DNA from 4 places in the Oceanobacillus sp. NCCP-135 genome. Region 1 is predicted to be linked to each of the others. Evidence: riboswitches for the same ligand, from Rfam matches in the RefSeq annotation. Region 1 holds a riboswitch; each other region holds the start of a gene.
What was found. Region 1 has a riboswitch for S-adenosylmethionine ahead of AC6HVZ_RS16105 (M20 metallopeptidase family protein). Riboswitches for the same ligand answer to the same signal wherever they lie in the genome.
Positions count from the first base shown of each region.

Region 2: linked by a shared signal. The riboswitch ahead of metK (methionine adenosyltransferase) and the one ahead of AC6HVZ_RS16105 (M20 metallopeptidase family protein) in region 1 are both predicted to bind S-adenosylmethionine.
Region 3: linked by a shared signal. The riboswitch ahead of AC6HVZ_RS10815 (methionine ABC transporter ATP-binding protein) and the one ahead of AC6HVZ_RS16105 (M20 metallopeptidase family protein) in region 1 are both predicted to bind S-adenosylmethionine.
Region 4: linked by a shared signal. The riboswitch ahead of AC6HVZ_RS18130 (homocysteine S-methyltransferase family protein) and the one ahead of AC6HVZ_RS16105 (M20 metallopeptidase family protein) in region 1 are both predicted to bind S-adenosylmethionine.

Region 1 covers NZ_BAAKSZ010000028.1:7,424-10,610, reverse strand. Annotated here, with positions in the region: gene AC6HVZ_RS16110 (ABC transporter substrate-binding protein) at 1-610, opposite strand, end outside; gene AC6HVZ_RS16105 (M20 metallopeptidase family protein) at 647-1,843, opposite strand; SAM riboswitch class I at 1,954-2,062, opposite strand; gene tnpA (IS200/IS605 family transposase) at 2,924-3,187, opposite strand, start outside.
Region 2 covers NZ_BAAKSZ010000034.1:9,461-12,647, reverse strand. Annotated here, with positions in the region: gene pckA (phosphoenolpyruvate carboxykinase (ATP)) at 1-934, opposite strand, end outside; SAM riboswitch class I at 1,341-1,447, shown strand; gene metK (methionine adenosyltransferase) at 1,765-2,967, shown strand; gene AC6HVZ_RS17155 (gamma carbonic anhydrase) at 3,009-3,187, opposite strand, start outside.
Region 3 covers NZ_BAAKSZ010000013.1:50,606-53,792, reverse strand. Annotated here, with positions in the region: gene AC6HVZ_RS10820 (methionine ABC transporter permease) at 1-332, opposite strand, end outside; gene AC6HVZ_RS10815 (methionine ABC transporter ATP-binding protein) at 322-1,347, opposite strand; SAM riboswitch class I at 1,459-1,570, opposite strand; gene AC6HVZ_RS10810 (DEAD/DEAH box helicase) at 1,805-3,187, shown strand, end outside.
Region 4 covers NZ_BAAKSZ010000042.1:9,382-12,568, forward strand. Annotated here, with positions in the region: gene AC6HVZ_RS18125 (TetR/AcrR family transcriptional regulator) at 1-85, opposite strand, end outside; gene AC6HVZ_RS18130 (homocysteine S-methyltransferase family protein) at 831-1,880, opposite strand; SAM riboswitch class I at 1,973-2,073, opposite strand; gene AC6HVZ_RS18135 (IclR family transcriptional regulator) at 2,505-3,187, opposite strand, start outside.

The DNA of each region.
Region 1 (3,187 bases):
CAATATACTGTTCTGGTGTCAGTGGTTTTTCACCAGCAGCCTCTGCAATTTCTTTCGGAATGATCATCATTGCCGACTTTGGTGCCGCCATATCTGACATAAATGCGTTGTATACCTTGTTTAGTGTAATTTCTACAGTTAACTCATCAATCGCTTTGACTGATTCAATATACTCATTTGCAATCGTTCCTACAGAGGAAACCTTTCTCCAGCGGTCAATCGATGCGATGAGATCTTCCGCCGTAACTGTAGATCCGTCATGAAAATTCACACCTTCACGAAGCGTAATTGTATATTTTTTTTGATCTTCACTCACTTCATAATCTTCAGCAATCATTGGTTTTACTTGATAATCCTTATCTAAGGCAAATAAGGATTCAAAAATATGCCAGCCTACATCTCTTGTTGCCGTTGCCCCAGTAGACATCCAGTCAAGTGTATCCGGGTCTGAGGCAAAAGCAACATTCAATGTGCCACCCTCAACTGGTTCCCCAGCAGCTTGATCTCCAGTATTTGTTTCACTTTCTGTCGTATCTTGACTTGCATTTGCGCACCCAAATAAAAATAACGTAAATAATAATGCAATTATAAGTAGATAACTTCTTTTCATCGAAATATTCCCCTCCATCGTTTTCTTTATTCTCCCTTAGAAAAGGTAGTGTGACACTATCTTGACAAAGGATTTACTGATGTTTACCAGTGCTCTCTCATCAAAATCAAATTTTGGATGATGATGCGGATAATGGGTAGCTTCATTTTCGTTATGCGAACCAACTTTAAAATACGTTCCTGGTTTTTCTTCCAGGAAATAGGCAAAATCCTCTGCCCCCATTGTTGGTTCCAGCTTGACAATATCCTGTTTCGTAAAAACTTCCGATAAAAGTCCGCTCACTGTCTCTGTTTCTTCTTTATGGTTATATAGTGCCGGGTAACCGCGGAGATAATCAATTTCATAGTCTGCATGAAACCCGCTGGTAATTCCTTTTACAATTGAATATATTTCAGCTTCGACCTGATCACGAACATCTTCATCAAACGTACGGACGGTTCCTTCAATTGTTGCCGTATCAGGAATAACGTTAAAAGCATTTCCTGCATGGAAGACGCCGATAGTCACAACGGCAGATTTTAGTGGATCGATTCTACGACTAACAATTTTTTGCAATCCTTCCACTACACCGGTTCCTATAACAAGTGAATCAATGCTTTGGTGTGGTCTCGCTCCATGCCCGCCACGTCCTTGAATATTAATCTCAAATTTATCAACTGCTGCCATTTGATATCCCTCACCAACACCTATTTTCCCTAGTGGAATATCAGAGGCCAAATGGGCACCAAATACATAATCTACATCGTCCAGAATACCTTCTTCAATCATAAACTTTGCTCCACCAGGCGGCTTTTCTTCCGCTGGCTGGAAAACAAAAAGAATGGCACCTTTTAACTTTTGCCGATACTTACTTAGTGTTCTTGCAGTACCTAGTAAAGCAGAGGTATGACCATCATGTCCGCACGCATGCATGACACCGGGATTGGTAGATTTATAGGGGACATCTTTCTCATCCTTAATTGGAAGAGCATCAAAATCCGCTCTTAAAGCAATCGTTTTTCCTGAGCCTGCACCCTTTAGGATTCCAATTAATCCATTGCCCCCGATTTGCGTCTTTACTTCTAATCCAAATTCGATTAGTTTATCCTCTATAAACTTTGCTGTATGTACTTCTTCAAAAGAAAGTTCCGGATGCTGGTGCATATACCTTCTCCAGTTCTTCATTTCTTCCAAGCTATTATCGAGTTCAGTAAAAATTGATGATAGATTCTCATTCTGTTGCGCTTTACTCATCCTAATCCTCCATTCTTATATGAATTCAGCTCTTGCCAAAAAAATTGTCCTATTAAAAAAGACCACTTTTCCAAGAGGTCAGCTACTCAGGTCCAAGCCTTAAGCAAAACCTCTTATCTTTCAGACGTAAAGTCTGCTGGATTTGGCACATCTTGATTTTTCCATCAACTGTTGCCGAGGTATCACCGGGCCAGTTCCCTCAACCTCTCTAAATAAGAGTTACATATTAAATTTTATGATTCCTATTGTATCCCGACAATACCAACTTGTCAACTAGGTTTAGTTATATTTATATTGGTCCCTATGACTTCTCGGAATTCGTCTTATTTTGTCAAAAAAATCCCTTTCTTTTAGTATGTAAAAGGCATAGTCCAGTGGTAAGGAGGAGGTGAATTTCAGTTATTAATATGGTCATTGAGGAATATTTCACACATACTAAGGTTGCTACATTTATTATTACCATCCAGCTATATAAACCAAATTGTCATTACAACATAATACGCTATGATTAAGACATTATAATACTCTGAAGAAATAATTTTATGCCTGAAATTCACCCGACAAAAGATTTAAGAAATATTAGGAAACTTTGGCTTATCGCCAAGCCTTAATCGCGAAAGCCTTTGTGCACTTATACTGATTTCCTAAAAAAGTTATACTTTCTTATCAGTATTTGAAAACTCGGTTATCACCAAGCCCTTAGGTGACAGCCTAGCCTGCACTTATACGGTAAGGAAATATTCTATACTTTCTTATCTACCAACGGAATTCTCTGAACGATGTCACCAAAATAAAGAGCCAATTTTTATTACAAAAAATTGGCTCTTGAGATATGGTTATCATGAATATGGAAACTCGCAAACAGTTTATAGTGCAAACGGATGTATCACAAATTAGCTAAAGCAGAAGCAATAATAAAAAATGGAGAATAACCTTTAGATGTAAAAAAGATCGTTAGGGGTTAAACGACCACCTAAAGCAGGTAGATTTAGACATAAATATCGACGACTAAAGTCGTTCTTCAAGCTGAAGTCCTGCTTAAAGTCCTTATGCTTAAGCACACTCCAAATTTGACTAAACTCAATCCTCAATTCTAAATATGTCGTTCTTTTCTTCATTAAATTGATTTACGATATAATTTCTAATCGTTTCTTCATCTACTTTTCCAACTGTTGCACAGAAATAATCTCTTGCCCATAGATGCTGGTTCCAATATTTCTTTTTCAAATCTGGAAATTGATCTTGGAGAAGTCTTGATGATCTTCCTTTTAGATATGTAATTATTTCACTTGGGGCAAGACTTGGTGGACACGATATCAATAAATGAATATGATCTTTTCCAAC
Region 2 (3,187 bases), on a different contig from region 1:
TGGTGTCGTCATAGTCTGGCACTCTTGTTTCCTCATCTAATACAACATTTTCCAAAACTGATCCAAAACGAATGGCGTTAAAAATTTGCGGTTCTTTTTCCTTTGACAGGTTAATACATTTTGCATAACACCCGCCCTCAATATTGAAAACGCCGTTCGGGCTCCAGCCGTGTTCATCATCTCCAATTAGTTTTCGGTAAGGATCAGCAGATAAAGTTGTTTTCCCGGTACCTGATAATCCAAAGAACAGTGCAACATCACCTTCTTTACCTACATTAGCAGAGCAATGCATGGATAAAATTTCTTGTCTCGGCAATAGATAATTCATTACAGAGAAAATGGATTTTTTAATTTCTCCGGCATACTCCGTACCACCGATTAAAATTACCCGTTGCTTGAATGAAACTAAAATAAATGTTTCTGAATTTGTACCATCAACTTTAGGATCAGCTTGAAAGGTTGGAGCCGATATTACTGTAAATTCAGCTTGATGTGTTTTAAGTTCATCATTTGTCGGTGTAATAAATAATTGACGGGAAAATAGGTTATGCCACGCATATTCATTAATAACTTCGATTGGAAGTCGATATTTTGAATCCGCTCCAGCGAACCCCTTAAATTGATACAACTCATCTTTGTCTTGTAAATATGTGATGACTTTTTTATATAGTTTATTGAATGAAGCTTCATCAATAGCTTGGTTTACAGTACCCCAATCAACATATTTTTCGCAAACTTCATCTTTAACTATAAATTTATCCTTAGGTGAACGTCCTGTATATGTTCCCGTTGTTGCCCGAACAGCACCGGTTTCTGTAAGAATCCCTTCATTTCGTGATAAAATTTTCTCAACTAATAGAGGCACAGATAAATTTCTTTTTAAATTCTTATGCGAATTAAGTTCTTTTGCTAATGATTTCTCCACCGTTTTCATGTGAATTACCTGCCTTTTGATGAATTTGAATAAAAACAATGTGATAAGAGCTTTCTAATCTGATTATTAGTATAACACATTAAAAACAATAGTCCATACTAATAAAAGATTTTTTTAGGAAAATTTATCACGCATTAACGGGCTATAATACCCCTACCTCCAAGCGTGAGAAATCCCCAACGTGAAGGTGGGGGAGGGACTTGTGTCATATCATGAGGTATAAACAGCCCGTAAATTTCCTGATTCTGTTCAAGGACCTTTAGGTCATACCATGAGGTACTAACATTCAGCGGGGGAAGAAGGGAACCTGAATGAAGTTTCACTTTATAAAAAATTGTTGCAATCAGGCATTAAATAAGTTGACATGACAGCATAGTTTCGTTACGATAAAAATCTAACGGATACTCTCTTATTCAGAGTCGGTGGAGGGACAGACCCAATGAAACCCAGCAACCATCACGTTATGTGAAAAGGTGCTAACCTGGTGCAAGGTTTTACCTTGAACAATAAGAGCGAAAGGCCTTAAAAAATCCCTTTCCTCAAAAATGCAGGAAGGGCTTTTTTTTGTTTTAGGGTTACTAAATATATACTTGGTGGTTGGGAACGTAGGAAACATCTTCCTACTGTATAAGTGTATAAGTAATACTTTTGAAGCATAATCAGGTCATAGACGAAAAGTATTTTTTGCCTGAACCAAGGCACATGTATAAGTCTTGCAGTTCAAAGCGTTTCTAAGAAAATAAAATACGCTTTAAGACTGTCTTTAACGAACACCAAGTTTTCTAAAATATAGAGTTCCGTAATACATTAACAGGGGAGGATTTAGCCAAATGGCTCAAAACCGTCGTTTATTTACGTCTGAATCAGTAACGGAAGGGCATCCGGATAAAATTTCCGATCAAATATCTGATGCTATTCTTGATGAAATTTTAAAAAAGGATCCTTACGCACGTGTTGCCTGTGAAACAACAGTGACAACCGGATTGGTATTGATATCTGGTGAGATTTCCACAAATACGTATGTTGATATTCCAGCAATAGTAAGGCAAACAATAAAGGATATTGGGTATACTCGTGCGAAATTCGGATTTGACGCAGAAACCTGTGCAGTATTAACAGCAATTGATGAGCAGTCTGCAGATATTGCTGGTGGGGTTGATACTGCCCTTGAAGCACGTCAAGGGAAAATGTCAGATGAGGAAATTGCTGAAATCGGTGCAGGAGATCAGGGATTAATGTTTGGTTTTGCCTGTGATGAGACAGAAGAACTTATGCCGCTGCCAATTTCACTAGCACATAAACTGGCAAAGCGTCTTGCTGATGTCCGCAAAGAAACAGTATTGGATTATTTGCGTCCGGATGGTAAAACACAAGTAACGGTAGAATATGATGAAAATGATAAAGCTGTTCGGGTTGATACAATTGTAATTTCAACACAGCATCATCAGGATATTACAACAGAGCAAATTGAAAAAGATTTAATTGAACACGTCATTCGTCCTGTAGTTCCGAATAACTTATTAGATGAAGCAACCAAATATTTTATCAACCCGACAGGTCGTTTCGTAATTGGAGGTCCTCAGGGGGACGCTGGCTTAACCGGACGAAAAATCATCGTTGATACGTACGGTGGCTATGCTCGTCATGGTGGAGGAGCTTTTAGTGGAAAGGATTCCACGAAGGTAGACCGTTCCGCTGCATATGCTGCAAGATATGTGGCAAAAAACATTGTTGCAGCTGAATTAGCAAAATCTTGTGAGGTGCAGCTAGCCTATGCAATTGGAGTAGCTGAACCTGTGTCTATTTCGGTCAACACATTTGGCACTGGCAAGGTAAATGAGGGAATATTAGTTGATGCAATCCGAAAATTATTTGATTTGCGTCCTGCGGGTATCATCCGTATGCTTGATTTGCAAAAACCTATTTTTAAACATACAGCAGCATATGGTCACTTTGGAAGAACAGATATCCTATTCTCCTGGGAGAAAACAGATAAAGTGGATGAATTAAAGGCATTAACGGAACAGGAATAAAAAATGGGGACATCCGGCTTTTTATGCAGGATGTCCAATTTTCATAGATCCGTATTTTCCCTATAGTACCGTGCCCGATTAACGTATGACTTCCGTACACGTTCTAATTCTGCATAATCTTCCTCGGTAAGACTGCGGATAACTTTTGCTGGTCTACCAAGCGCTAAAGTGTATGGCGGGATTTTTTTGCCAGGGGGTACCAGACTGCCTGCCCCGATAA
Region 3 (3,187 bases), on a different contig from region 1:
ACAACCCTAGCAATGGTAAAGCTTGCAACAATTGTCATTGGGAATATTGCTGCTGCGGTACCGATTGTTGTTCCGACAACAAGTCTGGTTAGCTGTGATATGGCGACCAGGAAGATGATAAAGGGAATTGGCCGAATAATATTTATAAAGATATTTAGGATTTGAAAAACAAGCTTATTTTCCAATATGTTATTTTCCCTTGTTACAAAGAGCAATAGACCCATTGTGATGCCGATAATCGACCCAAAGATAAGGGTGGCCACAACCATCATCAATGTTTCTCCGGTTGCTTCTAAAATCCTTGGCCAAAATGTTGTCCAATCAACTTTCATTTTCAGTAACCTCCTCTAATTCAACAATGCTATTGAGTTCTGTAAGGACATTCTGGACGGCTTGCGGATCTCCGGTAAATGAAACGATGAGATTTCCAAACAGTTTTTCCTGTAATTCCCTTACTGCACCGTAAACGATATTGAAATCAACATTATGCTTTTTGGTGATCGTTGAAAGGACTGGATCATTCGTTGCATCCCCTTTAAAGATGACGCGGTACAGTTTTCCTCCCCCACTGGTGCGCCAATCTTCCAAAATTTTTTCCGATGGCAGATCCTTTTGCACAGAGCGGATAAATCTTTCTGTCGTAGCATGCTGTGGATCCGTGAATGTTTCAAATACATTTCCAGATTCGATGACCTCCCCATTTTCCATAACAGCTACTTTGTCACAAATCGATTGGATGACATGCATTTCATGTGTGATTAATAATATCGTGATCCCTAAATCTTGATTTACCTTTTTCAGCAGCTTTAAAATATCTGCGGTTGTATCAGGGTCAAGTGCGGAGGTTGCTTCATCACAGATAAGGATATCCGGAGAAGTGGCAAGTGCCCTCGCAATCCCGACACGCTGCTTTTGCCCGCCTGATAATTGATCTGGAAAATCCTTTGCTTTATCATCAAGTCCGACAAAATTCAACAATTCCTCCACACGTTTATTGATTTCCTTTTTGGAAGTGCTACCCAATTTCAATGGATAAGCAATATTTCCAGCCACGGTACGTGAATTAAACAAGTTGAAATTTTGAAAGATCATGCCAATATTGCGCCTTCTTGTGCGCAAATCCTTGGAAGATAATTTACTGACATCCGTGTCTTGGATAAGAATCGTTCCGGAAGTCGGGCGCTCAAGCATATTCACCAGGCGAAGTAGTGTGCTTTTTCCTGCACCGCTGAAGCCGATGATTCCGAATATTTCTCCCTCACTGATGGATAATGATACTTTCTTAACGGCCTGAATCTCTCGTTTACCTAAACGGAATGTCTTGGATACATCTTTAAACTCAATCATATGCTGACCTCCTGAAGCATTGTTCAATTTTGTAAAGCAGTAGAACAAAAGAACCCTTCTTTTTCTATATAGATAAGAAAAAGAAGGGTTCTATGTAAGGAACCACCCTCGCTCTCATCTGTCAAATGCTTAACGCATCTGCTGGAATTGGCACAGTGTTTCTATAAAAGAACCTGTTGCCGAGACGTCCTAGGGCCAGTCCCTCGGTCTCTCTTGATAAGAAGTGATGTGTTACTATTCATTTGTTTTTAAGAATTAAATGTAAGTCTATAGTGGATGTAAGAGAAAGTCAATGGATTTATTAAAATAAAATAATTCCGACTATTTCACCGAGATATGTTTCCGCTTCAAAATGTGTTGTAGCATATAACAGTATAAGATATGATACAATCAAAATAATTATCAGCAGTACAGGTTCGTAAATGGTAGTAGAAACCCTCAGGAGGGAGCAGAACACTTGAATATTGAACTAAATCTGAAAGTAATTAAAGAAATGTGCGGAACGGTCTCCTTTAAAAGAGGGGATGCTTTACATCGTTCGCATAAAGTAAGAATTGAAAAACACAGTACAGACCGTTGCGAAGCCGTAGTTACAGGTAGAGAGAATTTTCATGTGACGATCGAAAAAAATATGGATGAAGGTTTTAGCTCAACATGCAGTTGTCCTAAGCTGCGTTCTATTAAAAATGGTTGTCAGCATATTGCAGCTGTTCTGCTATTGATTTATGAGCAGCAATGTGAGCAAAGCGTAGTGAATACAAATCCCCCTGAGAATGCAACCAATCAAGATCTGACGGAAAATTTCCTAACCCTGTTTGATAATCAGCCCAGACGTTCAAGTGGGTATCAGCTTCACTTTGAAGAAAGAAAAGTGGTTGATGTAGTATTCACATGTAAAGCCCTCACTGTAGACAAAGGACGTCGTATGCTAGGAATGGAATTGAAAGTAGGACCAGCCATCGTCCAGAATATCCGAGTCTTTTTGAATCAAGTGAAAGATGGCAATCCAAGCTTGCTTTCCATTTCATTCACGTATGATCCAGCTGTCCATTGCTTTCAAAAAGAAACCGATGCTGTCATTGGGGAGCTTATCCGAGTCGTTCATGATGAAAGCGTGTATATGGACACAATACCGGGTCAAATTGACGATACAATCAACAAACATATTTTACTTATCCCACCATCGTCTTGGAAAACAGTGCAGCCGAAGCTTACAAGCGTACCTTTGGTGAAGCTGGAATATGAGGGGAAGGTATTTAATGGACTGCAAATGGCGGAAAAGTCACTACCCCTTTGCTTTGTTTTTACTGAAAAAAATGGCAATAGTTTCCAATTAAAGGTCAAAGGGCTTCATCGAATGATCGTATTGAATGCGTATAGCACCGTCATTGCTGATGGGAAACTATATGAGCTGGAAAATGAGGATTGTGAGCGTTTAATAGGATTAAAAGAAATGCTCCATACGTCAGAAACAGATCAGGTTCTGCTTTCGCAGGAGAATTGGTCTTCTTTTTTGGGAAATGTGGTTACAGGCTTAGAAAAATTAGGCACAGTAGAGATATCTGAGGGAATTTCCAAACAGTTTGTAAAGGCACCACTAAACGCCAAGCTATACTTGGATCGTGTGAAAAATCGGTTGCTTGCTGGGATTGAATTTCATTATGAAAATATCATTATTAACCCATTGGAAAGCCGAGAAAATCAGGGTTTATCCATGTATATACGTGATATGGAAAAGGAAAAAGCAATCCTTGGTTTGATGGAGGAAAGTTTGTTTGCAACAACAGAAGGTGGCTATTTTTTGCATAATGAAGCGCTGGAGTATGAATTTTTATACCAT
Region 4 (3,187 bases), on a different contig from region 1:
GATCCATTGTAGTTGCTTTATAACCAAATAAAGAAAAGGACTTCGTTGCTGCATCAATAATTAGCCGTTTTCGATCCACTGCCATATCCACCATCCCACCTTTATACTGAATGACTAAATTAGTTTTACGGTCAATCACTGCCTATATATTATCATATCCTTTAATCCTACGCAAGAGGTAGACCTCACAGCACATTAAAAATATTTGCAGCGGGCACTTTCTATCGTAATTACTGGTGGATTAGCAGCATTGTAACTTAGTAACTTTTATTTTCTAATTTTGTTTCAGGCTTATTTGCTAGCCTTTTGTACAGCCCTTGCTTGCAACTAGGAAAAAACTTGAGAAAATGCTAAAGCGTCTTACCAGAAGACAGATTGGAAGCAAGCGGCGAAAATGCTAATTTCATTTGCCTTTCTTACTTCTAAATAAAAAGGAAAAATATGAAGGAATACACTTAAATATACGTTAAGAACGGGATCGAGAGCGGTAGCTACAAATGATAAAGTACTGAAGAAATGGTCATCCTCATTAAAGATGAAAGTTGTGAGATAAAACGGCAAAGTTGAAAGATACACGGGAAAGTTGAGAGAAACTGGGTAAAAGTTGAGAGGAAACACGGGAATTTACAATTATCTCTCAACTTCATAAGCTTTTCTCTCAACTTATTGCATACTTCTCTCAACTTCATAAGCTTCTCTCTCAACTTATTGCATACTTCTCTCAACTTCATAAGCTTTTCTCTCAACTTATTGCATACTTCTCTCAACTTTGCTTGATTTCAGCAAAAATACTAGTAAATTTTGCCATCCGCTTAACTAAGTATGATCGATTAAGCTTTTAACCGATAATTTAAATTATGCTTTTGAAGTGTTTTATCGGTTCCAAACAGGAAATGCTTCGTCATATTTGGAGAGTATTTGGTATTTAGTGTTTCAACCCCTACAGCTTCTGCTACTGCCCGTAACATTGCTGGTGAGGCACCACAACACAGACCAATATAATTGATGCCTATATCCTTTGCTTCTTTTGCCCATGCCGCTAACTCATAGCGGTTATGATAGAGTGGATCAAGAGCGGTCGGGAACGTTGTTTCTGTAGGTAAATGGCAACTACAACCCCCATCAGGTAAATTAAAGAATGTTGGATGTTCTTCTGTTGTGCGATATGGAATGGGCAAGCCAGCGACATATCCTTCCACATTATTCCGAATTCTAGCAAGGTATGGCTGCATCGTACCAGGTCCTCGGAAACAATTCATACCAACAACCAACGCACCATTTTCAGAAAGTATTTTACAGGATTCTTCTACTGTATACCCATCTCGTAATATATTCTCACCCATTAAACCAAATGTGATAACTGCCGGTATATCCTGTTTGCAGATTTCCTCCAGCGCAATTAACGCTTCTTCATGATAATAAAAGGTTTCACCATTTATGAAGTCAACCCCTTCTTCCTTGCACCATGTCACCATTTCCGCAAACATGCTTCTGACTTGCTCCTTTGACTCTGGATTGTCTGGATTAAAGATATTCGTATTTGATATATTTCCCGCTACCAAAGCTTCTTCTTTTGGATGCTCTTTAGCAACCTCTTTTGCCAATCGAATGGCTTTTCTATTTAAAGGTTCCAATAAATCTTCTTTGCCAATGATACGCATTTTTTCACGATGCGCATTATATGTAAAAGCTAATACGACATCCGATCCAGCGTTCATATAATCCCTGTATGCCTGTTTGAGTGCTTCCGGATTATCCAGGGCCACCTCAGGAACAAATGATCCCGCCTGCAAATACCCCCTTCGTTCTAATTCAAATAAATAACCTTCTCCTACAATAACTGTTCCATCCTTTAAACGTTCCTCCAAATTACGTTTCATCTTGTTCCCCCCTTAATTTAATTGCTGTAAAATAAAACGGACAAAGCCTCTTTTTAAAATAAGAAGAGGCTTTGTCCGTCTACAAAATCTTCATCTTATCTTCAAGCTTTACGCTTTCTGGAATTAGCACAGTACTAAAAAGTCTTTTGCTGAGGTTTCACAGGGCCAGTCCCTCTACCTCTCTTGATAAGAATATGAGATATTAAGTTTTTGAATAATACATACAATACATTCAATATTTGCAAATGTCAAGTGGATTTCTTAATTTTTAAAAAATATTGGTTTGAAAATTAGGTTTTCCATTTGGCTCTTTTACATTTTACGATTGGTACTTGCTGCATCATTTTCCAAGGATTAGTTTCGTTTAACCATCATTACAGTCCCCTTAGAGACACAGTCGGTTACCGTAGGCGCCAAGAAGTAACAAGTACCAAGACGATGTTCAATCATCTCGATTCCGTCAACAAAAAAACTTGGTGCAAACTGGTTCTTTTGGAAAGTTGATTCGCATATCCAGTGATCATATCGAATATCGTAAAAAATCACTCGCTAAAAGGTAGATAGATTGGAGCGCTAGCTTGATTGCAACTTCATGAAAGTTCATCTACTTATACTAACACTAGTTTACCCCCGATACCCCAACTCCCACCAAATATTTCTCACCGTTTGCTTTAATTCCTCCAAAATAATCATTTTTCGTTCATCCGTATAATCACTTATCGGAATACTTACACCTAATGCAGCAACCGTTTTACCACGATAATTATAGATCGGATAAGAAAACCCAATGGTATCTTTAAAATGCTCCGATCTGCTGAATGCATAGCCTTTATTTTTAATTTCCCGAATTTCCTTCTTCAAATCATCGATATTATCAATGGTATTCTCCGTAAATTTCTTCATTTCCAAATTACTTAAATACGTCTCTAAAGTAGCTGCATCCATTCCTGCCAATAATACCTTGGGTGCTGATCCCGCATAGAGTGGTGCCCTTCTACCGACCTCGACAACTAGGCGAACCGGTTTCGTACTATCCATTTTTTCGACGTATACGGCCTCATCGCCCTCTAATACGACCATATGAACCAATTCATCGATTTTCTTATTTAATTTTTTCATATGATGGAATGCTAACTTTTTATATTCCAACTGTTCACTGACATGGTTTCCCAGTTCTAGTAATTTTAGCCCCATACGATATTTAACATCATGACTGGTATTTTTCACCTTTACTAGCAGACCGCCTTCTTCTAGTGAGGAAACCAGACGGAATACTGTCGTTTTCGGCAAATTGGCAAGCTCTGTTA